One region of the Pseudomonas sp. 3-2 genome, then DNA from elsewhere that is predicted to be linked to it. Evidence: riboswitches for the same ligand, from Rfam matches in the RefSeq annotation. Region 1 holds a riboswitch; the other holds the start of a gene.
The links. A riboswitch is a leader RNA that binds a small molecule or an ion and turns the genes downstream of it on or off. The one in region 1 is predicted to bind cobalamin.
Positions count from the first base shown of each region.

Region 2: another riboswitch for cobalamin. It lies ahead of cobO (cob(I)yrinic acid a,c-diamide adenosyltransferase); the one in region 1 lies ahead of K3819_RS16250 (CbtB domain-containing protein).

Region 1 covers NZ_CP081200.1:3,615,757-3,630,496, reverse strand. Annotated here, with positions in the region: gene K3819_RS16300 (nitrite/sulfite reductase) at 1-80, opposite strand, end outside; gene K3819_RS16295 (ABC transporter substrate-binding protein) at 606-1,679, shown strand; gene K3819_RS16290 (DUF2970 domain-containing protein) at 1,685-1,903, opposite strand; gene metH (methionine synthase) at 2,016-5,726, opposite strand; gene K3819_RS16280 (fatty acid cis/trans isomerase) at 5,885-8,179, shown strand; gene K3819_RS16275 (acyltransferase) at 8,239-9,240, shown strand; gene nfuA (Fe-S biogenesis protein NfuA) at 9,332-9,916, shown strand; gene cobM (precorrin-4 C(11)-methyltransferase) at 10,061-10,807, opposite strand; gene K3819_RS16260 (cobalamin biosynthesis protein) at 10,899-11,312, opposite strand; gene K3819_RS16255 (CbtA family protein) at 11,309-12,010, opposite strand; gene K3819_RS16250 (CbtB domain-containing protein) at 12,022-12,219, opposite strand; cobalamin riboswitch at 12,341-12,562, opposite strand; one part of gene K3819_RS16245 (IS3 family transposase) at 12,747-13,834, opposite strand; one part of gene K3819_RS16245 (IS3 family transposase) at 13,834-14,284, opposite strand.
Region 2 covers NZ_CP081200.1:1,894,304-1,909,358, forward strand. Annotated here, with positions in the region: gene K3819_RS08705 (AI-2E family transporter) at 21-1,094, shown strand; gene hda (DnaA regulatory inactivator Hda) at 1,304-2,008, shown strand; gene K3819_RS08715 (C40 family peptidase) at 2,224-2,844, shown strand; gene K3819_RS08720 (C40 family peptidase) at 3,063-3,599, shown strand; gene K3819_RS08725 (sorbosone dehydrogenase family protein) at 3,665-4,978, opposite strand; gene K3819_RS08730 (hypothetical protein) at 5,044-5,628, opposite strand; cobalamin riboswitch at 5,795-6,021, shown strand; gene cobO (cob(I)yrinic acid a,c-diamide adenosyltransferase) at 6,102-6,713, shown strand; gene K3819_RS08740 (cobyrinate a,c-diamide synthase) at 6,710-8,005, shown strand; gene bluB (5,6-dimethylbenzimidazole synthase) at 8,002-8,652, shown strand; gene cbiB (adenosylcobinamide-phosphate synthase CbiB) at 8,649-9,557, shown strand; gene cobD (threonine-phosphate decarboxylase CobD) at 9,550-10,560, shown strand; gene K3819_RS08760 (cobyric acid synthase) at 10,557-12,059, shown strand; gene cobU (bifunctional adenosylcobinamide kinase/adenosylcobinamide-phosphate guanylyltransferase) at 12,159-12,680, shown strand; gene cobT (nicotinate-nucleotide--dimethylbenzimidazole phosphoribosyltransferase) at 12,677-13,732, shown strand; gene cobC (alpha-ribazole phosphatase family protein) at 13,729-14,304, shown strand; gene K3819_RS08780 (adenosylcobinamide-GDP ribazoletransferase) at 14,306-15,037, shown strand.

The DNA of each region.
Region 1 (14,740 bases):
AGATAGCGTCGGGTCTGATCACGGAACTGCTTGACGCGGTCCTCGATGATCCGCTGATCGTACTCGTCGTATACGTACATATAAGTCCTGTTCTCAGGCTTTGGCCACTCGGAAAACGCTGCGTTTTCGCTTGCTGGAGTCCGATGGTTCCTCTGCAATTCTGCGCGCACGGCCGCGCACTCCCTGACGGAGCCGGGGCAATATACCCGTTTGCAGTTATGCGCAAAAGTGATGTTTGAGTATATGTAAAGAACCAAATCGCCTAACAAGAATCACTGTCAACTAAACCACATTTGTCGTGCGGACAATCATCGTCTTAACTGTGGTCGAGTCTTTCTGCAATCACCGATAAAACCGACAAGAGGCGATGCAATGAGCAACCCAACCAAAGCAAGGAAAAGCGATAGCAGCGTCGATGCCTGGGCGATTCTGTTCCTGATCATTCTGGTCGTTGGAACGGCGGTATTCTGGGTCAGCCATCAGTAAAACGACTCGTCCGGGCCCCGCTTGCGACGATTGTCGGACAAAAGGCGGGATCAAGCGCCAAAGGCCAGGTGATCAATGGCTATAATGCGCGGCCATTTTTCCTTGGGCCCGGATGATTCATGTTCAAGCTTCTTCACCTCAGCCTGCTGCTGTTCGGCGCGGTTTTCGGTACCTGCGCGCGTGCGGAGTCGGTGCTGTTCCTGAATCCGGGCTCGACGCAGGAAGCATTCTGGGTCAGCTACTCGCAATTCATGCAGGCTGCCGCCCGGGATCTGGGCATCGATCTGCGCATCCTCTACGCCCAGCGCCAGCCGGAACTGACCCTGGCGCAAGCGCGACTGGCCCTGCAGGGGCCTGAGCGCCCGGATTATCTGGTGTTCGTCAACGAACAGTACGTGGCACCGCAGATTCTGCGCTTGGCCAATGGCAGCGGCGTGAAGCTCTTTATCGTCAATTCGGCACTGACGCCCAACCAGCAGGCACTGGTGACAGAGGGCGCGGATCGCATTGGTAGCCTGGTGCCCAACGACGAGGAGGGCGGCTACCTGATGATGAAGGAACTGATTCGCCTGCATCCGCCTGTGGCGCCCGGTGAAAGCATCGATCTGCTGGCGTTTTCCGGCCTCAAGATCACGCCATCGGCGCAATTGCGCGAAAAGGGCATGCAGCGGGCCCTGGCGGAGAATCCGCAGGTACGTTTGCGGCAATTGGTCTATGGCGGCTGGACCCAGCAACGGGCTTACGAGCAGGCGAAGCAGTTGCTGGTCCGCTATCCCAACGTTTCATTGGTATGGGCAGCTAATGATGAAATGGCCTTCGGCGCGATGCGTGCTGCGTCCGAGGTCGGCAAGGTGCCGGGCAAGGACGTGCTGTTCAGCGCGGTCAATACCTCGCCCGAAGCTTTGCAGGCGGTGGTCGACGGACGCCTGAGCGCGTTGCTCGGCGGGCATTTCACCCTGGGTGGCTGGGCACTGGTCGAGCTGCATGATCACGCGCAAGGCGTCGATCTGAATCAGTATGGCGGCCGGGATCGGCAGATTCCGTTGCTGCAACTGATCGACAGGGATCATGCCCGCCGAATCCTTGCAATGGGTGCCTCACCGGACTACGGCGTGCAGTTTCGCAAGCTCTCGGCGAAAGGGCGCCCGGTTTCGTATCGCTACCCGTTCAATCTGCAGACCCTGATGCACTAGGGCCGTCAGACGCCCGCCAGATGCACCACCAGTTGCACAATGCCAAACAGCGTCAGGGCGAATACCGCCGTGAACGCGATACCCAAGAAGATGAAATGGCTGGGCTTGCCGTGGGTGAAGTCCCTCGCCCGGTTCTTGCCGCTCTGCACCCCGAACGCCGCCGCCATGACGCTATGCAGCATCTGCCAGAACGTCGGTGGCTTGTTGTCGACTGGATCGTCCATAAATCCCCCGTCTGCCGTGTGTGTCAGACAAGCATAGCCAACCGTTTTCAGGCCGCAGAAATAACTGTGGGAGCCAACAGGCTCCCACAGGGTGTCGTCGCGTGAAGCGGGATCAGTTGTCGTAACCCAGATTCGGCGCCAGCCAGCGTTCGGTCAGGCTCAGTTCCTGGCCTTTGCGCGAGGTGTAGCTCTGCACCTGATCCTTGTCGACCTTGCCCACGGCGAAGTACTGCGCCTGCGGATGGGCGAAGTACCAGCCGCTGACCGCTGCCGCCGGGAACATCGCGTAGTGCTCGGTGAGGAACACGCCGCTGCGACCGGCGCGCATTTCCTGGGCCTCAGGGTCGAGCAGGGCGAACAGCGTGGCCTTCTCGGTGTGATCCGGGCACGCGGGGTAGCCGGGAGCAGGGCGGATGCCGGAGTACTGCTCTTTGATCAGCGCCTCGTTGTCGAGAGCTTCATCCTTGGCGTAACCCCAGTGCTCCTTACGCACCTGCTGGTGCAGCCACTCGGCGCAGGCCTCGGCCAGACGGTCGGCCAGGGCCTTGACCATGATCGAGTTGTAATCGTCGCCAGCGTCCTGATAAGCCTTGGCCACTTCTTCGGCACCGATGCCGGCGGTGGTGATGAAACCACCGACATAGTCGGTCACTTCGCTGTCCTTCGGCGCGACGAAGTCGGCCAGGGAGAAGTTCGGCTTGCCGTCGGTCTTGATGATCTGCTGACGCAGGTGATGCAGGCGGGCCATTGGCTTGCCGTCATCGCCGTACAGCTCGATATCGTCGTCGTGCACCTGATTGGCCGGCCAGAAGCCGAACACCGCACGGGCGCTGATCAGTTTCTCGTCGATCAGCTTGGTCAGCATCTCGCGGGCGTCCTTGTACAGCGAGGTCGCCGCTTCACCGACCACTTCGTCTTCGAGGATGCGCGGGAACTTGCCGGCCAGGTCCCAGGAGATGAAGAACGGTGTCCAGTCGATGTACTCGGCCAGGACGTTGAGGTCGATATTGTCCAGCACGCGGGTGCCGGTGAAGGTCGGTTTGACCGGCGTGTAGGTGGCCCAGTCGAACTGCGGTTTCTTGGCGATCGCGGCGGCGTAGCTCAGACGCTCGGTACGGGCGCTGCGGTTGGCGGTGCGCTCGCGGACGTCGATGTACTCTTCGCGGGTCTTCTGGACGAAGCCGGCCTTCAGTTCCTTGGACAGCAACTGCGTCGCCACGCCCACGGCGCGGGAGGCGTCGGTCACGTAGACCACCGCGTCGTTGCTGTACTTGGGCTCGATCTTCACCGCCGTGTGCGCCTTGGAGGTGGTCGCGCCGCCGATCATCAGCGGCAGGTGGAAGTCCTGGCGCTGCATCTCGCGGGCCACGTGGACCATTTCATCCAGCGACGGGGTGATCAGGCCGGACAGGCCGATGATGTCGCACTTCTGCTCCTTGGCCACCTGCAGGATCTTCTCGGCTGGCACCATCACGCCGAGGTCGACGATGTCATAGCCGTTGCAACCGAGTACCACGCCGACGATGTTCTTGCCGATGTCGTGCACGTCGCCTTTGACCGTGGCCATCAGGATCTTGCCCTTGGCTTCCGGCTTGTCGCCCTTTTCCAGTTCGATGAACGGAATCAGGTGCGCCACAGCCTGTTTCATCACTCGAGCGGATTTCACCACCTGGGGCAGGAACATTTTGCCGGCGCCGAACAGGTCGCCGACGATGTTCATGCCGGACATCAACGGGCCTTCGATCACTTCGATCGGGCGGGCGAAGGACTGACGGGACTCTTCGGTGTCTTCGACGATGTGGGTGGTGATGCCCTTGACCAGCGCATGCTCAAGACGCTTGTTGACGTCCCAGCTGCGCCACTCTTCGGTCTCGGCTTCCTTGACGCTGCCGTCGCCCTTGTACTTGTCGGCGATGGCGAGGAGGGCGTCGGTGCCTTCCGGGGTGCGGTTGAGGATCACGTCTTCAACGGCGTCGCGCAGCTCCTGCGGGATCTGGTCGTAGATCTCCAGCTGACCGGCGTTGACGATGCCCATGGTCAGGCCGGCGCGGATGGCGTACAGCAGGAACACCGAGTGGATCGCCTCGCGCACCGGGTTGTTGCCGCGGAACGAGAACGACACGTTGGACACGCCGCCGGAACTCAGGGCATACGGCAACTCGTCACGGATGTAGGCACAGGCGTTGATGAAGTCCACAGCGTAGTTGTTGTGTTCTTCGATGCCGGTGGCCACGGCGAAGATGTTCGGGTCGAAGATGATGTCTTCCGGCGGGAAGCCGACTTCGTTGACCAGAATGTCGTAGGAGCGTTTGCAGATCTCTTTCTTGCGCGCTTCGGTGTCGGCCTGGCCGGCTTCGTCGAACGCCATCACCACCACGGCGGCGCCGTAGCGCTTGCACAGTTTGGCGTGATGGATGAACTGCTCGACGCCTTCTTTCATGCTGATCGAGTTGACGATGCCCTTGCCCTGGATGCATTTGAGGCCGGCTTCGATCACGTCCCATTTCGAGGAGTCGATCATGATCGGCACGCGGGAGATGTCCGGCTCGCCGGCAATCAGATTGAGGAAGGTCACCATGGCCTTCTTCGAATCGAGCATCCCTTCATCCATGTTGATGTCGATCACCTGGGCGCCGGCCTCGACCTGCTGCAGGGCGACTTCCAGGGCTTCGGTGTAGTTGTCTTCACGGATCAGGCGGGCGAACTTCGCGGAGCCGGTGATATTGGTCCGCTCGCCGACGTTGACGAACAACGAGCTGCGATCGATGGTGAACGGCTCCAGGCCTGAGAGGCGGCAAGCCTTGGGAATGTCCGGAATCTGCCGCGGCGCGTAGCCGGCAACGGCTTTGGCGATGGCTTCGATGTGGCCCGGGGTGGTGCCGCAGCAACCGCCGACGATGTTGAGGAAACCGCTCTGGGCGAATTCTTCGATGACTTTGGCGGTGTCCACCGGCAGTTCGTCGTACTCGCCGAACTCGTTCGGCAGGCCGGCGTTCGGGTGCGCCGAAACGTGGGTGCTGGCCTTGTCCGACAGCTCTTCCAGGTACGGACGCAATTCGCGGGCACCGAGGGCGCAGTTCAGACCGACCGAAATCGGTTTGGCGTGGGCCACGGAGTTCCAGAACGCTTCGGTGGTCTGGCCCGACAGGGTGCGGCCGGAGGCGTCGGTGATGGTGCCGGAAATCATGATCGGCAACTCGAAGCCCAGTTCTTCGAACACGCCTTGCACGGCAAAGATCGCGGCTTTGGCGTTGAGAGTGTCGAAGATGGTTTCGATCAGGATCAGGTCGGCGCCGCCTTCGATCAGGCCTTTGGTGGCCTCGGTGTAGTTTTCCACCAGTTCATCGAAGGTAACGTTGCGATAGCCCGGGTTGTTGACGTCCGGCGACAGCGAGCAGGTGCGGCTGGTCGGGCCGAGCACGCCAGCGACGAAACGCGGCTTGTCCGGGGTCTCGAGGGTTTTCGCGTCGGCAACCTTGCGCGCCAGGCGGGCGCCTTCTACGTTGAGTTCGTAGACCAGTTCTTCCATGCCGTAGTCGGCCATGGAAATCTGCGTGGCGTTGAAGGTGTTGGTCTCGAGGATGTCGGCGCCGGCGTCCAGGTAGGCTTTCTCGATGCCGCCGATCACGTCCGGGCGGGTCAGCACCAACAGATCGTTGTTGCCCTTGACGTCGCTCGGCCAGTCGGCGAAGCGTTTGCCGCGATAATCCTGCTCTTCGAGCTTGTAGCTCTGGATCATCGTGCCCATGCCGCCGTCGAGAATCAGGATGCGCTCTTTGAGAGCTTGCTTGAGAGCTTGAAGGCGGACGCTGCGATCGGACATTGGGGCTACTCGAAAAAGACCATGACGAAGGGCCGGGATCATAACAAACCTGTGCGGTTTTAGAGCATGTGACGCTTTTGCATGAATATCGCTCATGTTGGTACGAGCGTCATAACGGTAGAATCGCGGCGTTTTTCTTCAGGATCAGGGTCAGGGACATGTCGTACCGCGTCATCAGCATTGCATTGCTGTTTTTTAGCTTTGGCGCGGCGGCGCAAAGTCCCGCTATTTCTTCTTCTATTTCCTATACCCGAGACATCCAGCCGATCTTCACCGAAAAGTGCGTGGCCTGCCATGCGTGCTACGACTCTGCCTGTCAGCTGAATCTGGGCAGCGGTGAAGGCGCCGCGCGGGGCGCGAGCAAGATGCCGGTCTACGATGGCGAACGCACCCAGGCGGCGCCGACCACGCGGCTGTTCTATGACGCCTTCGGCAAACGGGCCTGGCAGCAGAAAGACTTCTACTCGGTGCTCGACGCCCAGGGCAGCCAGGCCGCACTGATGGCGCGCATGTTGGAGCTGGGACACAAAACGCCGCTGACCCCCAACGCCAAACTGCCGCAAGACATTGTGCTGGGGCTCAACCGCGAAAACCTGTGCGCGATGCCCGCCGAGTTCGAAGGCTATGCCGGCGCCCATCCGAAAGAGGGCATGCCGCTGGCGGTGACCGGGCTGACCGATCAGCAATATCAGACACTGCAACGCTGGCTCGCTTCCGGCGCACCGATCGATGAGCAAGGCCTGGCGCCAAGCGCCAAGGAGGCGATGCAGATCGTCCAGTGGGAAAATCTGCTCAACCAGCCTGGGGCGCGGGAAAGTCTGGTCGGGCGCTGGCTGTTCGAGCACTGGTTCCTGGCGCACCTCTATTTCAAGGACGGCGAGCCGGGGCATTACTTCCAGTGGGTGCGCTCGCGCACGCCGACCGGGCAACCAATCGATCTGATCGCCACCCGTCGCCCGAACGACGATCCGGGTACTCAGGTGTATTACCGCCTGTGGCCGGTGCAGGGTGTGATCGTGCACAAGACCCACATCACTTATCCGCTGAGCGCGGCGAAGATGGCGCGGGTCAAAAGCCTGTTCTACAACGGTAACTGGCAGGTCAATGCCTTGCCGGGCTACGGGCCGCAGAGCCGGGCCAACCCGTTCGCGACCTTTGAGGCGATTCCGGCGCAGGCGCGCTATCAGTTCATGCTCGATAACGCCGAATACTTCGTGCGCACCTTCATTCGCGGCCCGGTGTGCCGTGGGCAGATCGCGACTGACGTGATCCGCGACAACTTCTGGGCGTTGTTCCAGGCACCCGAACACGATCTGTACATCACCGACCCGAACTATCGCGGCCAGACCACGCCGTTGCTGGCCATGCCGGGGCAGAACGACGATGTCGGCAGTGTCCTGAGCCTGTGGCACAACTACCGCAACAAGCGAAACCAATACGAAGCCCTGCGCCGTGACAGCTATGCGGATCTGCCGGCGCCGAGCTGGTCGACCCTGTGGGCCGGCAACGACAACGCCTTGCTCAGCATCTTCCGCCACTTCGACAGCGCTTCGGTGACCAAGGGCCTGATCGGCGAAGTACCGCAGACCCTGTGGCTGTTCGACTATCCGCTGCTGGAACGCACCTATTACCAGTTGGCAGTGAATTTCGATGTGTTCGGCAACGTCTCCCATCAGGCGCAAACGCGCTTGTATTTCGACCTGATCCGCAACGGCGCCGAACAGAACTTCCTGCGCCTGATGCCCGCCGATTCCCGCGAGGGCTACCTCGACGATTGGTACCAGAGCAGCGGCCAGTTCAAGATGTGGCTCGATTACGAAGCCATAGACGATGACAAGCCGACCGCGCTGAAACTCGACGAGAAAGACCCGAAACGCGATTTCGCCATGCAATTGCTGGCGCGCTACGGCGATCTCAACGCGCGTCCGGATCCGATCAACCGTTGCGAAGACGCCTACTGCTCGCGCCCGAACATCGACCCGGCGCTGCAAAACGCCGAACAGGCGCTGAGTCGCCTGGCTTCGCGCCCGGCGGCGGGCCTGAAAGTGATCGATCAATTGCCGGAAGCCACCATGCTCCGGGTTGAAACCCGCAGCGGCAAACGCGAGGTCTACAGCCTGCTGCGCAACCGCGCGCACAGCAACGTGGCGTTCCTGCTCGGCGAATCGCTGCGCTATCAACCGGGGCTGGACACGCTGACGATCTACCCGGGCGTGCTCAGCAGCTACCCGAATTTCATGTTCAACGTCCCGGCAGATCAGGTGCCGGCGTTTGTCGATGCCATGGAAGGTGCAAGGGACGCGGCGCAGTTCGAGAAAATCGTCGAGCGCTGGGGCATCCGCCGCAGTCATCCGCAGTTCTGGTTCTATTTCCATGATTTGAGCCAGTACATCCACGAAACCGATCCGGTGGAAGAGGGCGTGCTGGATATGAACCGGTACGAGAATCTTTGATCGTTTGAGCGATGGCGGTTGTCCCAATCCTGTGAAGTACGGGATCGGGAGCGCCATCGATGTTGATTTCAGTGCAGGCCCTGCGAGCGCTCGCCGCGTGGGCGGTGGTCTGCCATCACTTCATGCAGATTTTCTTCGACTTCGAGGCGCGGGGGCCGATAGGTCAGCTGTTCATCGACAAGGGCGCCGTGGGCGTCGATATCTTTTTCGTGATCAGCGGGCTGGTGATTTTCCTGTCCACCGAAGGCAAGGCGCTGCCGCCCGCGCGGTTTCTGCTGTATCGACTTTTCCGGATTGTCCCGGCGTATTGGCTCTACACCGTGCTGATGGCTTTGTTGGTGGTATTCGCCCGGCCGTTGCTGCCGGATCAGACGGTGGACTGGAGTCATTTGCTGCTGTCGTTGCTGTTTATCCCGACCGAAAACCCCGGCGGCTACGGGATCTACCCGACCCTGAATGTCGGCTGGACACTGAATTACGAGATGCTGTTTTACGTGTTGTTCGCCTGGGCGCTGTTGTTTCGGTTGCAGGTGCGCTTGCTGGTGGTCGCGGCGCTGCTGTTCGCGGTGTGCCAGGCCTGGACCGGATTTGGCTGGGTCAGCGAGTTTTATCGCTCGGACATCGTTTATGAGTTCCTGCTCGGGATCAGTATCGGCATGTTCTATCGCCGCGGCTGGATCGGACCGGCGCTCTGGCTGCCGTTGCTGGGGATCGGGGCGGCGTTGCTGGCGATCTATTACTTGCCGCCCGATCCCCGGTTGCTGAATTGGGGCGTGCCCAGTGCGGTGCTGGTCATGGCCAGCCTGGCGCTGGAGCGCCATGTCGAGCGCAACAGGCTGCTCAAGCTGCTGGGCGACTGTTCGTACTCGGTGTATCTGATGCACGTGCTGGTGCTGTCGGCTGGCGGTTATCTGGCCCGACGCTATGGGATCAACCCGTATTTGATGTTTGTTGTCTGTGCGCTGGCCATCGGTATCGGTTCCTGGCTGAGCTACGAATGGGTGGAAAAGCGCAGTTATCAGTGGCTTAAAGCAAGGATTGACGGCGAATCGGGCGCTTAGCCGATTTGCGAACTATTCCTACGTAAATACTAGGACTTTGTGCCGCGCGCCGATTGGCGTAAACTCCGCCCCAAGCCTGCGAGGAGTTTCCATGACCGCTATTACCATTACCGACGCCGCCCATGATTACCTGGCCGATCTGCTCTCCAAGCAGAACACCCCGGGCATCGGCATCCGCGTTTTCATCACCCAGCCTGGCACCCAGTACGCCGAAACCTGCATTGCCTACTGCAAGCCGGGCGAAGAGAAACCTGAAGATACGGCGCTTGGGCTGAAAAGCTTCACCGCTTACATCGACTCGTTCAGCGAAGCGTTCCTCGATGATGCCGTCGTCGACTACGCCACCGACCGCATGGGCGGCCAGCTGACCATCAAGGCGCCAAACGCCAAAGTCCCGATGGTCAACGCCGACAGCCCGATCAACGAGCGCATCAACTATTACCTGCAAACCGAAATCAACCCGGGGCTGGCCAGCCACGGCGGTCAGGTCAGCCTGATCGATGTGGTTGAAGACGGCATAGCCGTGTTGCAGTTCGGCGGCGGTTGCCAGGGCTGCGGCCAGGCGGACGTGACCCTGAAGGAAGGCATCGAGCGCACCTTGCTCGAGCGCATTCCGGAGCTCAAGGGCGTTCGCGACGTGACCGACCACACGCAGAAAGAAAACGCCTACTACTAAGGTGTTCGCTGCGGCATGAAAAAACGGCGCCCCGTGAGCGCCGTTTTTTTATGCGTGAGATTCAATGAAGCCTTCGCGAGCAAGCCCGCTCCCACATTTGGAATGCGATCGAATGTGGGAGCGGGCTTGCTCGCGAAAGGGCCGTCATGGGCGGTAAAGATGTGCATGCCCCGCGCGATACAGCGACGACTCGCTAAAGTGATCGCTACCCAACACCCGCCCAACCAGAATCAACGCCGTACGCCGAAACCCCTTGGCGGCAACCTTCGCGGCAATATCCTCCAGCGTCCCGACCGCCCAGTCCTGATCCGGCCACGTCGCCCGGTGAATCACCGCAATCGGGCAATCCGCGCCGTAATGCGGCAGCAGCTCAGCCAGGATTTTCTCCAGATGATTGACCCCCAGATGAATCGCCATGGTCGCTCCGTGCTGCGCCAGACTGCCGAGCTCTTCGCCAACCGGCATTGCGGTCTTGTCCGCATATCGGGTCAAAATCACGCTTTGCGAGATGTCCGGCAGGGTCAGTTCAGCGCCCAACAGCGCGGCGCACGCGGCGGTAGCGGTCACACCGGGAATGATCTGGAACGGAATATCCAGCTCGCGCAAATAACGAATCTGCTCGCCAATCGCGCCATACAGGCTCGGATCGCCCGAATGCACCCGCGCCACGTCCTGGCCCTTGGCATGGGCGGTCTTGATCAGGTCGATGATCTGTTCCAGGTGCAGTTCGGCGCTGTTGACCACGGTTTCCGCGCAATGACCTTCCAGCACCGCCGTCGGCACCAGCGAACCTGCGTAGATGATCACCGGGCAACTGCGGATAAGCCGCTGGCCTTTGACAGTGATCAATTCCGGGTCGCCGGGGCCGGCGCCGATGAAGTAAACGGTCATCGTTGGATCCTGTAGAGAAGGGGCAGGGCGGTGCGTCACAAGCCCTTCAGATGAAGAATGCTCATGATCGAAAGCGCGAATTATCGGGATTTTACGCTGCGCCGGCCAATGCCAGAGTTGCCTGGGCGTATTTTTGCCGGGGTATCAGCAGTTTTGCCGGGCCGCTGATCAACTGTTCGGCGAGCGCCAGCGCGGCACTTTCCGCTACGCCGTAGCAACCGGTGCGTTCGAAGGCAATCTGTGAATGATGGCTCAGTCGTTGCTGATAACTGGCCAGTTCTTCGCTGCTGAAATACAGCAACGGCAGCGCCAGTTGGGCGGCGAGTTCCTGCAGGCCAGGTTCGTCGCGCTTGAGGTCGATGCTGGCCAGCGCCTTGACCTTCTCCAGATCAATTCGATGTGCCTGTAATGCCTGATCAAGCAAGGCGCGCAGCGTGCTGGCCGGGCAGCCGCGCTGGCAGCCCAGGCCGACCACGAAGGTCGGCGCTGCGCTGTCATCGGTCATGCCTGGTACTGACCTTCGCTTTTGCGGCGGAACAACCACGCGCTGATCAGGCCCAGGGCCAACCAGAACGCGACGTTGGTCAACTGCGAAGCGATTTTGAACTGAGCTTCGAGGGCTTCCGGGGCGAGCATCGAGTGCACTTCCGGTTGCGGCGCGCCGATCACGTGCGGCACGGCAAGGATCGCCACGCCGAGGATCTTCATCAGCCAGTGACGGCTGAACGCAATCAGGGCCAGACCGACAGCGGTGGAAGCGGCGGTGCCGATCCACCACATCTGACGCGAGGCCAGATCCGCGGCGGCGGTGCCCGGCAGCTCAGGTGGCAGGCCCAGGGTCGGTGCAAGCACGAAAGTCGCATAACCGGCCAGGCCCCAGAGCAGGCCTTGCGAGGTTTTGGTCGGCGCACGCAGGGTATACAGGCCCGCGAGCATCAGGGCAAAACCCACGGCAACCACCAGATTGCCGCCGGTGGTGGACACCACGCGCTGCCAGCCGTCTTCCGGCTCCCAGGCTTCGGCATCGTGGGTGTGGGCGGCAGTGCCGGCAGCGTGTTCGTGAACTTCGGCAACCGGTTCGGCTTTCTCGAAGGTTTCGGCCTGCAGAATCAGCGGTGATACCCAGAAGCTTTGCAGCAAGGTCAGGAGCAGGGCAGCCAGAAGGCCGGTGAAACCCGCGGTCTGCGCAATACGCTTGATCATGTCGTCAGGTCTCAGTGGCACGGAAACGCAGCGCTGTGGCGGGTATCGTGAGCAGCATTGTGCACCGCTTCGATGTGCGAGAAACCGGCGAAATACACCAGGCACGCACCGAGGATCGACGCGCAGACGGCGGCGGTCAGGCGTTGGCTCAGGGTGGTGGTGCTGGAGATCTTGTCCGAATTGCTGCCGGTGCTGCTGATGATCGACATGGCGCTTCCCTCTGGAATGTCAGCGGGTGAATAGAGCGCATGAAAACCCCTGCGGCCGCGCACGCAGAGGTTCGAACAGCGCCCGCCCACCGCGGGTTTGTCAGGTTCAGTGGCGCAAGGATGCGCACTGTGTGTTGCGGGCCGGTCTCCGGGCTCGCGAGGGGTGGCTGTCTGCCGACCTGCAAGCGTCACCTTCCCATGCCTGTGGGCACAGTGGATCTGACGCTTCGCTCGCTTACCGTTGCGGGGGCAGCACCGGACTGACATGGCTTTAGAGTAAAGCACATGATTCACCGGTTTCCCGTTTCACCCTGTGAGGGGCACCCGTAACAAGTTGTGTAGGAGAGCATGGGCGGGGGATTTGAGTCAATTGGGATCGGGATCGGGATCGGGATTGGGATTGGGATTGGGATTGGGGGCAGATCCGTTGCTGCGGTTATGGCTGCTTAGGGTTCCGCCCTTACGGCGGGTCACTTTTGGCAAACGCGGTGCGTGTCAAGGCACCTGTCGCCTTGTTCCAATCGTTGTTAGCCAGTTGAGCCCTTAAAGTCAGGGCGCTCTGGGTTTAAATACACCGCATCAGCTAGTTTCCAGTTGCGTGTCCGAGTGCTCCAACGGCTCGGATTAGCTTTCCTGGCATCCTCATAAAGCGCTGCTCTTGCTTGTAATAGCATCGTCGCTTTGCCTTCGTGCCTCTCGTTTGGCGTCACGTATTTCAAAGCGCTATGGCGATGATCTTCGTTGTACCACTCGATGAATTTCTGCACCCAAAGCCTCGCATCAATGACCGTATCAAATGGTTGATCCGGCCAGAGCGGGCAGTACTTTGCAGTGCGGAAAAGTGCCTCTGCATATGCGTTATCGTTACTTACCCTTGGCCGGCTAAAAGAAGGCTCGACGCCAAGTGCAACCATGCTTTCACGCAGCAAAGAACCTCTCATCACGTGTCCGTTATCCGAGTGCAGCACCAGCGGGCGACCCGCTGTATGTTCACGTAAGCATCCCTTTCTAAGCAGCTCGCATGCGTGTTCGGCGCATTCCACTTCGTGCACTTCATTGGCGACCAGTTTGCGGCTGTAGACATCCTTGACCATGTACCAGTAGAAAAATCGACCTCTGACGGTGCTTGGCAACCAAGTGATATCCCAGCACCACACCTGGTTGGGGCCATCGGCACAATGCGTCGTCAGCACCCTACGTTTCGGGGCTTTGGTTCGGCCGCGACGCACGTTTTGATGAGCCGCTTTTAACACTCGGTAAAACGTCGATTCCGAAGCCAGATAGATGCCTTCATCGGCCAGTTTGGGGACGATCTGGTGCGGAGTAAGGCTGGCGTAGCCAGCCTGATTGGCAGCATCAAGTACCGCTTGGCATTCCGACTCACTGAGCTTGTTAGCCGGAGCTGCCCGTTTAGCCAGCAGTCGCCCATCACAGTCAGCATATCGCCAGCGCTGGACTGTACGCAGGCTCAACCCCAACTCATTGCAGGCTCGATATCGACGAGCGCCGCTCTGCACTGCGTCTGCAATCAACTTCATGGCTTGCGTACGATCAGCGGCGTTAATCAGTCTTCCTTGTCCTTGCCCCAGATCGCATTGGCTTTTTTTCTGAGCTCCAGCAAGGCCACCGCCTCCGCACGTCCGGCATCTGACTGGATCAATTGACGCTCGAGTATTTTGATACGCCGTTGCTCGGCCGTTTTAGAGGTTCGAGAGTTGAGATCAACGACCGGATTGGCGTTTTGACAGGCCAGTCTCCACTGCTGAATTTGCTCAGGGTAAATGCCCTTTATTCGGCAATACTGAGAAATTTCCACCTCGCTCAACGGCGCGGTTTCCATAACAGCATTGAATTTATCGGCGCTAGACCATTGGTCACTGGTTTTGCCGTTTCCTGGAACGATCAAGCCTTTGTCTCTGGCCATTTGTCTCCAGTTTCGCAGCGACTGTGGCGTGAGATTGAGTGCAACGGCAAGTTCTGCCACTGACCGATTAAAGGGCGGCATCATTTGCAAAACGACCCAGTCTTTGAAGTCGCTGTCGTAGCGCTTGCCTAAATTGGACATTGTTATGCACCTTCACCCTCTTGAATGAACGAGTCAATCAACAAGGGCGACAGGTAGCCTGACACAGAGGGCGTTTGCCAAAAGTAACCAAAAGGTCTCTAACCCTGACGTACGGCCCCTCGCTTAGGCTCGGGGTTCCTTCGCTCCGGGATTGATCCGGGGGCATCGCCTACGGTTTGCTTCGCTGCACCTCCTCTCGATGCATGCGGCTGCGCCGCACGGTCGCTGCGCTCCCACCCCCGGATCAATCCCTCCACTCAGCCTGCCGACGGGCCCTGCGATCAAAAGCGGTACTCGAGCTAACGCTCATCGTGGTGAGTGGTGAGGAGCGGGGGCTCTTGATCTGGCTTCTGCTCTGGCTCTGGCTTTTGATCTTTAGCCCCTTCGGCAGGCCGAGCGGAGGTGTCCATCAGGGGGTAGGCGCGCAGCGCCGTGCGGCGAAGCCGCATACATCGA
Region 2 (15,055 bases), 1.7 Mb from region 1:
TATAAGCAATGGAGTGTTACATGGCCGATACGCGGCGTTGGTTCTGGCTCGGTGGGGTGCTCCTGCTTTGCGCGTTTGTCTGGTTGCTGCATCCGATCCTTACGCCGTTTCTGGTGGCGCTGCTGCTCGCCTATCTGTTCGATCCGCTCGTCGATCGTCTGGAACGCCTGGGGTTGTCCCGCACCTGGGGTGTGATCGCGGTGTTCGCCTTGTTCACCCTGATCGTCACTGCGTTGTTGCTGGTGCTGGTGCCGATGCTCGCCAAGCAATTAGTACGGCTGTATGAACTGGCGCCGCAAATGCTCGACTGGTTGCAGCACACCGCCGTGCCATGGGCGCAATCGAAGCTGGGGCTGTCGGACGGCTTCTGGAAGTTCGACAAGGTCAAAGCCGCAATCAGCGAACACATGGGCCAGACCACGGATATCGTCGGTGTGGTGCTGAGTCAGGCGACGGCCTCGAGCCTGGCACTGATCGGCTGGCTGGCGAATCTGGTGCTGATCCCGGTGGTGAGCTTTTACCTGCTGCGTGATTGGGACGTGATGATGGCCAAGATCCGTGGCCTGTTGCCCCGTGATCGCGAAGAGCGTGTGGTGGCGCTGGCGGGTGAGTGCCATGAAGTGCTGGGCGCGTTCGTGCGCGGGCAGTTGCTGGTGATGCTGGCGCTGGGCGTGATCTATGCGGCCGGTCTGATGATTGTCGGGCTGGAGCTGGGCCTGTTGATCGGTCTGATCGCGGGGCTGGCGGCGATTGTGCCGTACATGGGATTTGTGATCGGCATCGGCGCGGCGCTGATTGCCGGGTTGTTCCAGTTCGGTGGCGATCTGTATCCGATGATCGGGATCGTGGCGGTGTTCATGGTTGGTCAGGCACTGGAAGGCATGGTGCTGACGCCTTTGCTGGTGGGGGATCGGATCGGTCTGCACCCGGTGGCGGTGATTTTCGCGATTCTGGCCGGTGGCGAGCTGTTCGGCTTCACCGGTGTGCTGCTGGCATTGCCGGTGGCGGCGGTGATCATGGTGCTGGTGCGACACGTCCACGATCTGTACAAGGATTCCGACATCTATAGCGGGGTGGATGAGCCGGAGTTGTAATGTGATGCGCGGGCTGCCCGGTGGATTGCCGGGTTGGCCCGTCTCATGCAGGCCATGGCGCCAAAGAAACTGTCATAAAACCAGCACGTTAACGCAAACCTTTGATTTTGCTTGGGGTCTGTCGCATTGTGCGCTCCGCTTCACGGGTATAAACTTCGCTCACTTTACACAGAGGCCACTAACGGTTCCTTGGGAACTGTTCAGTCAGCATGAAACCGATTCAGCTGCCCCTAGGTGTGCGTCTGCGTGACGACGCCACCTTCATCAACTACTACCCAGGCGCCAATGCCGCTGCACTCGGCTATGTCGAGCGTCTATGCGAAGCCGACGCCGGCTGGACCGAAAGCCTGATCTATCTGTGGGGCAAGCACGGGGTAGGGCGAACGCATCTGTTGCAGGCTGCGTGCCTGCGCTTCGAACAGATGGGTGAACCGGCGGTGTACCTGCCGCTGGCCGAGTTGATGGATCGCGGCATCGAAATTCTCGACAACCTCGAACAGTACGAACTGGTCTGCCTGGATGACTTGCAGGTGATTGCCGGCAAGGCGGACTGGGAAGAGGCGATGTTTCATCTGTTCAACCGTCTGCGTGACAGCGGTCGTCGTCTGCTGATCGCGGCGTCCACTTCGCCACGTGAACTGCCGATCAAACTGGCTGACCTGAAATCGCGCCTGACCCTGGCGCTGATCTTCCAGATGCGTCCGCTCTCCGATGAAGACAAATTGCGTGCCCTGCAATTGCGCGCATCCCGTCGCGGTTTGCACCTGACCGACGAGGTCGGACATTTTATCTTGACTCGCGGTACCCGCAGCATGAGCGCGCTTTTCGATCTGCTGGAGCAGCTCGATCAGGCCTCTTTGCAGGCTCAGCGCAAGCTGACCATTCCCTTCCTGAAAGAAACCCTGGGCTGGTAAAACCGGGGCTTTCAGCCGGTTTCGGCATATTTCAGGCGCCAGAAAACCCGCTTTCCTGTGGGGGTGCACAGGCCGCGTCTCGATTCAAATAGGCTTAAGCGCTTAGATGTAAACGAGAAACCGGGAAGTCACAAAAAGATCGATTGAATTTGCAAATGAGGCTGATAGCGGGCATAGTCTCGGCTTCTTTACAACTATCAGCCACGGTCGTGCCCATGCTAAAGCGCTTCGCACCCCTCGTGCCTCTCGCACTCGTCACCCTGTTGTTCGGTTGCGCTGCTCATTCACCTGTTAATCAAGAGCAGCAACAACAGGTTAAAAATTCTGCCACCGCCCAGTCCTCCGTTATTTACCAGGAAGAGCTGGACACCGAAAAAGAACTCGCCGACTTCAACGGCAAGAAGCCTTACCAGCTTCCGGTTCTGGCCGACAGCATCCTCGAACGCGGCATGTCCCTGATCGGTACCCGTTACCGTTTCGGTGGTACCTCTGAAGCCGGTTTCGATTGCAGCGGTTTCATCGGCTATCTGTTCCGTGAAGAGGCCGGCATGAACCTGCCACGCTCCACCCGCGAAATGATCAACGTTGATGCGCCGCTGGTTTCGCGCAGCAACCTCGAGCCGGGCGACCTGCTGTTCTTCGCCACCAATGGTCGTCGCGGTCGTGTCAGTCACGCCGGGATCTACCTGGGCGACAACCAGTTCATCCATTCCAGCTCTCGTCGCAGCGGCGGTGTTCGCATCGACAGCCTGGGCGACAGCTACTGGAGCAAGACCTTTATCGAAGCCAAACGCGCTTTGGCGAACGCTCCAACCGTGGTTACCGCTCGCAAGTAATCACGCATTTGTCGCCACGCTCGTGGCGACAAAGCGGCCCTTCAGAGGCAATAGACCTAAACTTTACAAGGTGAAGTTAAAGTCTTACTTGAAGTTTGCCGCGTAGCCGCTAGAATCCTGATCTATATTGATGGCAAACCGCCTGCGTCCCAACGCAGGCGGTTTTGTTTTCATCGAATCGGCAGTCAAAGCCGCAGCCAGATCAGGATGTTCTGCATATGACGATGTCGGCCCGCTTTGCCTTGATGTTCTTCGCCGCGCTGCTCAGCGCCTGCGCCAGCCGCACTCCACCCCCTGCGCCGGTGGTTCGCGCTCCGATCGTGTTCGGATCCTCCCAGACCTTTTCGCCTGCTGCCGAAGACGTGCTGTTCCGCGCGCTAGGGCTGGTCGGCACGCCTTATCGCTGGGGCGGCAATACGCCGGATTCGGGCTTCGATTGCAGTGGTCTGATTGGTTTTGTCTACCGCGATGCCGCCGGCATCAGCCTGCCGCGTTCCACCCGCGAAATGATCGTGATGCAGGCGCCGAATGTCGGCAAAGAAGGGCTGCAAACCGGCGACCTGATCTTCTTCGCCACCAATGGCGGCTCTCAGGTCAGCCATGCGGGAATTTACGTCGGGGAAGGGCGCTTCGTTCATGCGCCCGCCACCGGCGGCACGGTGAAGCTGGACAGCCTGTCGAAAGCCTATTGGCAGAAAGCCTATCTGAGCGCCAAGCGCGTTCTGCAGCCGGAGCATCTGGCGCACAACCCGTAATCCAGATACTTAAAAACCCGTGGGAGCTGAATGGCTCCCACGGGTTTTTTAATGCCTGCAATACATTAGCGGGCCGCAGATACCCGCCACACCTTGTTCCCCACGTCATCGGCTACCAGCAATCCACCTTGCTGGTCGATCACCACGCCGACCGGACGACCCAGCGCGTTTTCGTCCTTGTCGAGAAATCCAGTCAGCACGTCAACCGGTGTGCCGCTCGGCTTGCCAGCGGCAAACGGTACGAAGATCACTTTGTAACCACTGTGCGGCTTGCGGTTCCACGAGCCGTGCTGGCCGATGAATGCGCCTTCCTTGAACTGTGCCGGCAGGCGATTGCCCTCGGCGAAGGTCAGCCCCAGTGATGCGGTGTGCGGGCCGACGGCGTAGTCCGGAGCGATGGCCTTGGCCACCATGTCCGGCCGCTGGGGTTCCACGCGCACATCAACGTGCTGGCCGTAGTAGCTGAACGGCCAGCCATAGAAACCACCGTCTTTGACCGAGGTGATGTAGTCCGGCACCAGATCGCTGCCAATCTCATCGCGTTCGTTGACGGCGGTCCACAGCGCACCGCTTTGCGGTTCCCATGCCAGGCCGTTGGGGTTGCGGATGCCCGAGGCGAAGATCCGGTGGTTGCCGGTGGCGCGATCCACTTCCCAGATCGCCGCGCGGCCTTCTTCCTGATCGAGGCCGTTTTCGCCGACGTTGCTGTTCGAACCGACGGTGACGTACAGCTTGCTGCCGTCCTTGCTGGCGATGACGTTCTTGGTCCAGTGATGGTTGAGCGTGCCGCCCGGCAAATCCACGACCTTGATCGGCTGGCTCTTGATTTCGGTCGCGCCGGGCTCGTAGTTAAAGCGCAGCAGGCGATCGGTATCGGCGACGTAAAGATCGTTGCCGACCAGGGTCATGCCGAACGGCGAATTGAGGTTTTGCAGGAACACCGTGCGGGTTTCGGCCACGCCATCATGATCGGCATCGCGCAACAGTGTGATGCGGTTCGGACTGGGCACGCCGGCGCCGGCACGGCCCATGACTTTCTTCATCACCCAGCCGCGAATGCCCTTGCCGTCGTCGGGTTTGGGTGGGGCGTTGGTTTCCGCCACCAGCACATCGCCATTGGGCAGCACGTAGAGCCAGCGTGGGTGATCGAGATTTTCGGCAAACGCCGCCACCTGCGTACCTGTCGCTGCCATCGGTTTGGCGCCGGCCGGCCAGCCGATGGCCGGGGCGATGTTCACCGTCGGGATCAGGGTCTTGTTCGGTTCGGGCAGTTTCGGTGACGGACCGGTGCCGTCGGTAACTTGCAGGCTGGAGGATTCACCACAGGCGGCGAGCCCTCCGGCGATCATGATGACGAAAACGAGCTGGGGCTTGCGCATTGCTGATCTTCCCTATGAATGCATTCCTAAACATAGAGAAGCGCACAAGCCCGATGGTTCAACCCTCAGCCGCGGGCCTCCTTGAACAGCACGGCAATGCCGGGGTGATAGTTGCCGGCTTCGCTGCGCAATTTGCGGTAGGCGTAGGGGAAATACCAGGCGACGGCGCAGGTGTGTTCCTTTTGCAGGTCGTCGACCATGTCCTGCAATTCTTCCGGGCTGGCGCTGTGTTGGGCTTTTTGCGGGGCGACGAACAGGCAGCCGAGTTTCAGGTCGCTGGCGTAGCTGATGCGCTTGGCGTCGCTGGTGATATCCGCCAGGGCCTGGGTCAGATTCAGGCTGGTGACGCGCGGCCAGCGTTGGGTCGCCTGAATGAAGGCGCGATCCTCGGCGCCAGCAATAAACAAATCGGCGCGGGCGTTGCGCTCGCCTTCTTCGTTCTGTTTGCGGGTGGCAGTGTCGCGCAGGGTGACCAGTTCAGCCATCCACGCGGCGGCCGACAGCAGACCGAGGTTGGCTTTTTCGTCGTGCCAGTAGGGCGTGTCATTGTCGCCGCGCACGGCGTTGTAGCGGTCGATACAGTCAAACCAGCGTTCCAGCACCGGGCGCAGGAATTCCAGCCGCGGATTGCTGATGATCATGCCTTGCATGGGGTTCTCCCTTGTTATTGTGATGGGCTCTCTGCAGTCAAAGAGCATGGCTCTTTGATATCACTCATGCCAGTGTGGCACAAGATTGGCGTCAGTTAATTGATCGATGGCAGTTATTCGCCGCACAAGCCCCTCTTCAATTGACGCTCCACCCCCAACCCTCTAACCTTCGCGGCTTGTTTCAGGTGCTCTGTGGCGCATGTCGACAGAGTGAAACAGGGAAGCCGGTGAGGCGGGTCTTCAAGCGATGAACCCTCACGATCCCGGCGCTGCCCCCGCAACGGTAAATGAGTAAAAGCTGCGTCTGATGCCACTGCGTAAAAGCGGGAAGGCGCGCAGCCAGGCACCAGCCGCTCATGAGCCCGGAGACCGGCCTGATCCATCCAGCGGCATCACGGTGGGCGATGCCAGGCTTGTTGCCGTCTATTCTTGTGCCTGCCCGCCGTTATCCAGCCTCAACGGAGAGCTCCCCCATGACTGATTCCCCCGAGCGCGACGAGCGCCACCTGGCGCGCATGCAGCGCAAAAAAGCCGTGATCGACGAACGCATCGCCAATTCGCCAGACGAATGCGGCCTGGTGCTGGTGCTGACCGGCAACGGCAAAGGCAAAAGCAGCTCGGCATTCGGCATGCTCGCCCGCGCCATGGGCCACGGCATGCAGTGCGGCGTGGTGCAGTTCATCAAGGGCCGCAACAGCACTGGCGAAGAACTGTTCTTCCGTCGCTTCCCCGAGCAGGTGCGCTTTCATGTGATGGGCGAGGGCTTCACCTGGGAAACCCAGGACCGTCAGCGCGACATCGCCGCCGCCGAAGCGGCCTGGGAAGTCTCCCGCGAGCTGCTGCGCGATCCGTCGATCGGTCTGGTGGTGCTCGATGAACTGAACATTGCCCTCAAGCACGGTTACCTCGATCTGGATCAGGTGCTCAGCGATCTGCAGGCCCGTCCGCCGATGCAACACGTGATCGTCACTGGCCGCGCCGCCAAGCCGGAAATGATCGAGATGGGCGACACCGTCACCGAAATGGGCATGATCAAGCACGCCTTTCAGGCCGGCATCAAAGCGCAGAAAGGCGTCGAACTTTGAATCAACCACGTCACTGCCCGGCGGTACTGATCGCCGCGCCGGCCTCCGGTCAGGGCAAGACCACCGTCACCGCCGCGCTGGCCCGTCTGCATCGCAATCAGGGGCGCAAGGTCCGCGTATTCAAGTGCGGCCCGGACTTTCTCGACCCGATGATCCTCGAGCGCGCCAGCGGTGCGCCGGTCTATCAACTGGACATGTGGATGGTCGGCGAGCAGGAAAGTCGACGTCTGTTGTGGGAAGCCGCCGCCGAAGCCGATCTGATCCTGATCGAAGGCGTGATGGGCCTGTTCGATGGCACGCCGTCGAGCGCCGATCTGGCGCGGCATTTCGGCGTACCGGTGCTCGGCGTGATCGATGGCACGGCCATGGCTCAGACCTTCGGTGCACTGGCCCTGGGCCTGGCGCGCTATCAGCCGGATTTGCCGTTCGCCGGCGTGCTGGCCAACCGCGTCGGCACCGTGCGCCATGCGCAGTTGCTTGAAGGTAGCCTCACCGAAGGTCTGCGCTGGTACGGCGCGTTGTCCCGGGAAACCGGGATCGAACTGCCGAGCCGCCATCTCGGCCTGGTGCAGGCCAGCGAACTGAATGACCTCGACGTGCGCCTCGACGCCGCCGCCCAAGCGCTGGCTGGCACTTGCGAGGTAGCGCTGCCACCGGCCGTGGAATTCGCCGCGCCAGCAATCGTTGAGACCGAAAAGCTGCTCGAAGGCGTGCGAATTGCCGTCGCTCGCGACGAAGCCTTTGCCTTCACCTACGGCGCCAGTCTCGATCTGTTGCGGGCGATGGGGGCGGAGCTGAGTTTCTTCTCGCCGATCCGCGATGCGCAATTGCCTGAAGCCGACAGTTTGTACCTGCCCGGCGGTTATCCGGAATTGCACCACGTTGCCTTGTCGCAGAACACTGACATGCTCAAAGCGATCCGCGCTCACCACGCCGCCGGCAAACCGCTGCTCGCCGAGTGTGGCGGCATGCTTTATCTGCTCGACTCCCTGACCGATGTCGAAGGCACCCGTGCTGATTTGGTCGGCCTGCTGAGTGGCGACGCCGTGATGCAAAAGCGCCTCGCTGCGCTGGCCTTGCAAGAGGTCGACCTGCCGGAAGGCCTGTTGCGCGGCCACACCTATCACCATTCCCTGACCACCACCGAACTGACGCCAATCGCCCGTGGCCACAGCCCCAACGGCGGGCGCGGCGCGGAAGCGGTATACCGGCAAGGGCGGATGACCGCCTCGTACGTTCACTTCTATTTCCCGTCAAATCCGTCGGCGATTGCCGCGCTGTTGGTGCCATGAGCGACAACGCCTTCACTGACGCCGAGCGCGAAGCGGTCTACCGCGCCATCGCTGAACGCCGCGACATGCGCCACTTCAGCGGCGGTATGGTCGAGCCTGACGTGTTGCGACGATTGCTTGAAGCCGCGCACCAGGCACCGAGCGTCGGCCTGATGCAGCCGTGGCGCTTCATCCGTATCAGCGACCGCGCGCTACGTGGCCAGATCCAGAACCTTGTTGAAGAAGAACGCGTACGCACCGCCGAAGCCCTCGGCGAACGCAGTGACGAGTTCATGAAGCTCAAGGTCGAAGGCATCAAGGATTGCGCCGAAGTGCTGGTCGCCGCGTTGATGGACGATCGCGAAAAACACATCTTTGGTCGTCGCACAATGCCGGAAATGGACATGGCCTCATTGTCCTGCGCGATCCAGAACCTGTGGCTCGCCGCGCGTGCCGAAGGCCTGGGCATGGGCTGGGTGTCGCTGTTCGAACCGCAGGCGCTGGCCGACTTGCTGAAACTGCCGGCCGGGGCCAAGCCGCTGGCGGTGCTTTGCCTGGGGCCGGTCAAGGAATTTTATCCGGCGCCGATGCTGGTACTCGAAGGGTGGGCGCAGGCGCGTCCGCTCAATGAGCTGCTGTATGAAAATTTCTGGGGAGTGAGTCAATGAGTGTGGCGTTGTTGAGTGTCGCCGCGGTTGCGCTGGATGCGCTGCTGGGTGAACCGAAACGCTGGCATCCGCTGGTGGCGTTCGGCAATTTCGCCGGGCGCATCGAGCAACGTTTCAACAGCGGCGGTCGCGGTTGGCGCAGCCATGGCGTCACCGCGTGGGTGATCGCGGTGTTGCCGCTGACCCTGCTGGCCACGGCGTTTTCCTGGGCGCCTTACGTGGGCTGGATCGTCGAGATTCTTGCGCTGTATTGCGCCCTCGGCATGCGCAGCCTGGGTGAGCACGTCGAGCCGGTGGCCAAGGCCTTGCGTGCCGATGATCTGGAAGAGGCGCGCAAGCGTGTGGGGTATCTGGTCAGCCGCCAGACCGATGAGCTGGACAGCACCGCTGTCGCCCGCGCTGCTACTGAATCGGTGCTGGAGAACGGTAGCGATGCGGTGTTCGCGGCGCTGTTCTGGTTTGCCGTGGCCGGTGCGCCGGGCGTGGTGCTCTACCGTTTGAGCAATACGCTCGACGCGATGTGGGGCTATCGCAACGAACGTTTCGAGCGGTTCGGCTGGGCGGCGGCAAAAATCGACGACGTCCTCAACTACATTCCTGCGCGGCTGGTGGCGTTGACCTACGCGCTGCTCGGCAAAACCCGACTGGCGCTGAAATGCTGGCGCACCCAGGCGCCGAAATGGGACAGCCCGAACGCCGGCCCGGTGATGGCCGCCGGCGCGGGTGCCTTGGGCGTCGAACTGGGTGGTCCGGCGATTTACCACGGCGAGCTGCACGAGCGTCCGCAACTGGGCGAGGGCGTGCCGGCGGATGCCGATTCCATTGATCGCGGCTGGCAATTGGTCCAGCGCGGGGTATGGTTATGGCTGCTGATTCTCTGCGTGGGGGCTGAATTCTATGCTTGAGCACGGTGGCCGGTTGCGCAGGGCGGCGCTCGGATACGGCATCGCGGAAGAAGACTGGCTCGACCTGTCCACGGGGCTTGCGCCGTGGCCGTTTCCGGTCCCGGATATTCCGCTGCGGGCCTGGGCACGCTTGCCGGAAAACGATGACGGTCTGGAGCAGGCCGCCTGCGATTACTACGGTACCAGCCAGGTGCTGCCGGTGGCCGGTTCGCAGATGGCCATTCAGTTGTTGCCGCGATTGCGTCGGGCCGGCAAGGTCGGCGTGCTGTCGCCGTGTTATGCCGAGCATGCTGAAGCCTGGCGGCGCAGCGGCTATATCGTGCGTGAGGTGCTGGAGCAGGAAGTCGATTTCTTTCTCGACAGCCTCGACGTGCTGGTGGTAGTCAATCCGAACAACCCAACGGGCCTGAACCTGACCCCGGCGCGCCTACTCGACTGGCACGCACGGCTGGCCCAGCGCGGCGGCTGGCTGGTGGTCGACGAAGCGTTCATGGACAACACGCCGCAGCTGAGTCTCGCCCCGCATGCGCATCAAGTGGGGTTGATCGTGTTGCGCTCGTTCGGCAAGTTTTTCGGTCTGGCCGGTGTGCGGCTGGGGTTCGTGCTGGCCGAGCGCAAGTTGCTCCGGTTGCTGGCCGAACAGGTCGGGCCGTGGGCGGTCAGCGGGCCGACCCGCGTGCTCGGCCAGGCCTGTCTGCGCGACACCGAAGGCCACACGCGTCAGCGCATCCGCAGCGACGAGGCCAGCGAACGATTGGCTGCGCTGCTCGAACGTTCCGGTTTCAAACCGCAGGGCGGCTGCGCACTGTTTCAGTGGCTGATCACCGAACAGGCCTCCGCGTTGCACGAATTCATGGCCCGACGCGGCATTCTCCTGCGACTCTTCGCGCACAACAGCAGCCTGCGTTTCGGGCTGCCCGCCGATGCCGCCGACGAGGCGCGTCTTGAGCAAGCCCTGCAAGCATTCGCCCTGCAACGCTCTATGGAAAACAAACCAGCATGACCACTTTAATGGTGCAGGGCACCACCTCCGACGCCGGCAAAAGCACGCTGGTGACGGCGCTCTGCCGCTGGGCCACCCGTCAGGGCGTTGCCGTGGTGCCGTTCAAGCCGCAGAACATGGCGCTCAACAGCGCGGTGACTGCCGACGGCGGCGAGATCGGCCGCGCGCAAGCGGTGCAGGCCCAGGCGGCGTTTCTCGAGCCGCACACCGACATGAACCCGGTGCTGCTCAAGCCCAACAGCGACACCGGCGCCCAGGTCATCATCCACGGTCGTGCGGTCACCAGCATGAACGCCGTCGCCTATCACGACTACAAAGCCATCGCCATGCAGGCCGTGCTTGCTTCCCACGAACGTTTGAGTGCCGCCTATCCGCTGGTGATGGTCGAAGGCGCGGGCTCGCCGGCCGAGATCAATCTGCGCGCCGGTGACATCGCCAACATGGGCTTCGCCGAAGCGGTGGATTGCCCGGTGTTGCTGATCGCCGACATCAATCGTGGCGGCGTCTTCGCCCATCTGGTGGGCACGTTGGAACTGCTGTCGCCGAGCGAACAGGCACGGGTCAAAGGTTTCATCATCAACCGTTTTCGCGGCGATATCGCCTTGCTGCAACCGGGCCTCGACTGGCTGGAACAGCGCACCGGCAAACCGGTGGTGGGCGTGCTGCCATACGTGATGGATCTGCATCTGGAAGCCGAGGACGGCATCGACCAGCGTCAGACCGACAAGGCGGAGCAAGTCCTGAAAGTGGTGGTGCCGGTGCTGCCGCGCATCAGCAACCACACCGATTTCGATCCGCTGCGTCTGCATCCGCAGGTTGATCTGCAATTCATCGGCCCGGGGCAAGCGATACCGCCGGCCGACCTGATCGTTCTTCCGGGCTCGAAAAGCGTGCGCAGTGACTTGGCGTATCTGCGCGCCAATGGTTGGGAATCGGCCATCCGCCGTCACCTGCGTTACGGCGGGAAATTGCTCGGGATCTGCGGCGGTCTGCAAATGCTCGGCGAGCAGGTGCACGATCCGCTGGGCCTTGAAGGTGCGCCGGGTTCCAGCGCTGGTCTGGGGTTGCTGGCGTTCGAAACGCAGCTCGAAGCCGAGAAGCAGCTGCGCAATGTGCACGGGCGTCTGGCGCTGGAAGATGCCGAGGTCAGCGGTTATGAAATTCATGCCGGCGTGACCACGGGAGCGGCGCTGGAAAATGCTGCCGTGCATCTGGACGACGGCCGCTGCGACGGCGCGCAAAGTCTCGACGGGCAGATTTTCGGCACCTACCTGCATGGGCTGTTCGAGTCGCCGGCGGCCAGTGCCGCGCTGTTGCGCTGGGCCGGCCTGAACGATGTGCAGGAGGTGGATTACCACGGCTTGCGCGAACGCGATATCGAGCGGCTGGCGGATCTGGTGGAGAAGCATCTGGATACCGATCTGTTGTGTGAACTCTGTGGTATCCAGGCCGGATGTGATGGCCTCTTCGCGGGCAAGCCCGCTCCCACAGGGTGTTGAGGTGTACTCAAGTGCCATGTTTGGCCTAAATCCATTGTGGGAGCGGGCTTGCCCGCGAAGAGGTCAGTTGTCTCAACGAATTTTTTTCAGGATGCCTCCATGCTCCAGTTGATCCTCGGCGGCGCCCGCTCCGGCAAAAGTCGCCTGGCCGAAAAACTCGCTACTGACAGCGCGCTGGCCGTCACTTACATCGCCACCAGCCAGCCACAGGATGGCGAGATGAATGAACGCGTCGCCCATCATCGCGCCCGTCGTCCTGCTGAATGGGCGTTGATCGAAGAGCCGCTGGAACTGGCTCGGGTGTTGCGCGAAAACGCTGGCCCCGAGCGTTGCCTGCTGGTGGATTGCCTGACGCTGTGGCTGACCAATCTGCTGATGCTCGAAGACGCTGAACGCCTCGCCGCCGAGCGCGAAGCCTTGCTCGAATGCCTGGCGTCGCTGCCGGGTGAAATCATTTTTGTCAGCAACGAGACCGGAATGGGTGTCGTGCCGCTGGGCGAATTGACTCGCCGCTACGTCGATGAAGCCGGTTGGCTGCATCAAGCTCTGGCCGAGCGTTGTCAACGAGTCGTCCTGACGGTCGCCGGCCTGCCCCTGACTCTGAAAGGACCTGCGTTATGACCCAAGCCTGGTGGCTGAACCCGTGCAAACCGGTGGATACGCACGCCGTTGAAAACGCGGCGGCGCGTCAGCAGCAATTGACCAAACCCGCCGGCTCCCTCGGTCAGCTTGAATCGGTGGCGGTGCAGCTGGCCGGACTGCAGGGCCGGATCAAGCCGACGCTGGATCAAGTCTGGATCGCGATTTTTGCCGGCGACCACGGCGTTGTCGCCGAAGGGGTTTCCGCGTTCCCGCAGGAGGTCACCGGGCAGATGCTGCTGAACTTCGTCAGCGGCGGCGCGGCGATCAGCGTGCTGGCGCGGCAACTTGGCGCGCAGCTGGAAGTGGTGGATCTGGGCACCGTGACTCCGTCGCTGGACCTGCCGGGTGTGCGCCATTTGAACATCGGCCCGGGCACGGCGAATTTCGCCAAGGGCGCGGCGATGACTCAGGCTCAGGGTGAACTTGCCTTGCAGGGCGGCCGCGACAGTGTGCTGCGCGCGAAGGCTGCTGGTGCGCAATTGTTCATCGGCGGTGAAATGGGCATCGGCAACACCACGGCCGCCAGTGCGCTGGCCTGTGCTTTGCTCGATTGCCCGGTGGCACACCTGACCGGCCCCGGCACCGGGCTGAATGCCGAAGGCGTCAGCCACAAGGCGCAGGTGATCGAGCGGGCGCTGGCACTGCATGCGGCGCAACGTGGCGATGCGTTGCAGACGCTGTTCAATCTCGGCGGCTTCGAGATTGCGGCATTGGTCGGCGCGTATCTGGCCTGCGCACACGAGGGTGTGGCGGTGCTGGTGGATGGGTTCATCTGTACGGTCGCCGCGCTGGTAGCGGTGCGCCTGAATCCGGCCTGCCGTGAGTGGCTGCTGTTCGGTCATCGCGGTGCCGAGCCGGGCCATCGTCATGTGCTGGAAACCCTTGGCGCTGAGCCTTTGCTGGAACTGGGCCTGCGTCTGGGCGAGGGCAGTGGCGCGGCGCTGGCGGTGCCGTTGTTGCGTCTGGCCTGCGACCTGCACGGCCAGATGGCAACCTTCGCTGAAGCCGCGGTGGCGGACCGCCCGGCATGACCTTGCGCCTGGATCTGCTGCGCCACGGTGAAACCGAACTCGGCGGCGGTCTGCGCGGCAGCCTCGACGATGCGTTGACCGAAAAAGGCTGGGCGCAGATGCGCGAGGCGGTGAGCGGGCAGGGGCCGTGGAATCGGCTGATCAGCTCGCCGTTGCAGCGTTGCGCGCGGTTTGCTGAAGAGTTGAGCGCGCAGCGGGATCTGCCGGTATCTCTGGAGAATAATCTGCAAGAACTGCATTTTGGTGCCTGGGAAGGGCGGAGCGCGGCGGCGTTGATGGAGACTGATGCTGAAGCGCTGGGGCTGTTCTGGGCCAATCCGTATGGGTTTACTCCGCCGCAGGGTGAGCCGGTCAGCGATTTTTCGGCGCGGGTGCTGGCGGCGGTGATGCGACTGCACGCGGCGCACGCGGGTGAGCGGGTGTTGCTGGTCAGTCATGGCGGCGTCATGCGTCTGTTGCTGGCGCAGGCCCGTGGCTTGCCCCGTGAACAACTGCTGAATGTCGAAGTCGGCCACGGCGCGCTGTTTTCGCTGATCGTCGAGGCCGACGGTTCGCTCAGGGAAGTGTTCTGACATGCTGCCTCTGTGGATCGCCCTGCAATTTCTCAGCAGCCTGCCGATTCGTCTGCCGGGGATGCCGACGCCCGAACAGCTTGGCCGGTCGCTACTGTTTTATCCGCTGGTGGGACTGTTGTTCGGTGTCATTCTCTGGGCGCTGAACATTGCCTTGGTCGGCACGCCGTTGCTGTTGCATGCGGCGCTGTTGCTGGCGGTGTGGGTGCTGCTCAGCGGCGCGTTGCACCTTGATGGGCTGGCGGACAGCGCCGATGCGTGGCTCGGCGGCTTCGGTGATCGCGAGCGTACGCTGACGATCATGAAGGATCCGCGCAGCGGGCCGATCGCGGTGGTGACGCTGGTGCTGGTGTTGCTGCTCAAGTTTGCCGCGTTGCTGGCGTTGATCGAACAACAGCAGGGCACGGCATTGATCATGGTGCCGCTGATCGGCCGAGCGGCGTTGCTCGGGCTGTTTCTCACCACGACTTATGTGCGGGCCGGCGGGTTGGGGCAGGCGCTGGCCGATCATCTGCCGCGCAAGGCGGGTTGGCAGGTGCTGGCAGGGAGTGCGGCGGCGTGTGTGGCGATCGCCGGGTTCGACGCTGTCGTGGCGTTGCTGCTGGCGGTTGTCGTGTTCATCTGGCTGCGGCATTTGATGGTGCGACGACTGGGTGGAACCACTGGTGATACGGCGGGAGCGTTGCTGGAACTATTGGAGATGTCAGTGCTGGTCGGGCTGGCCTTGTTTTGATAAATAACTTTGATCTGT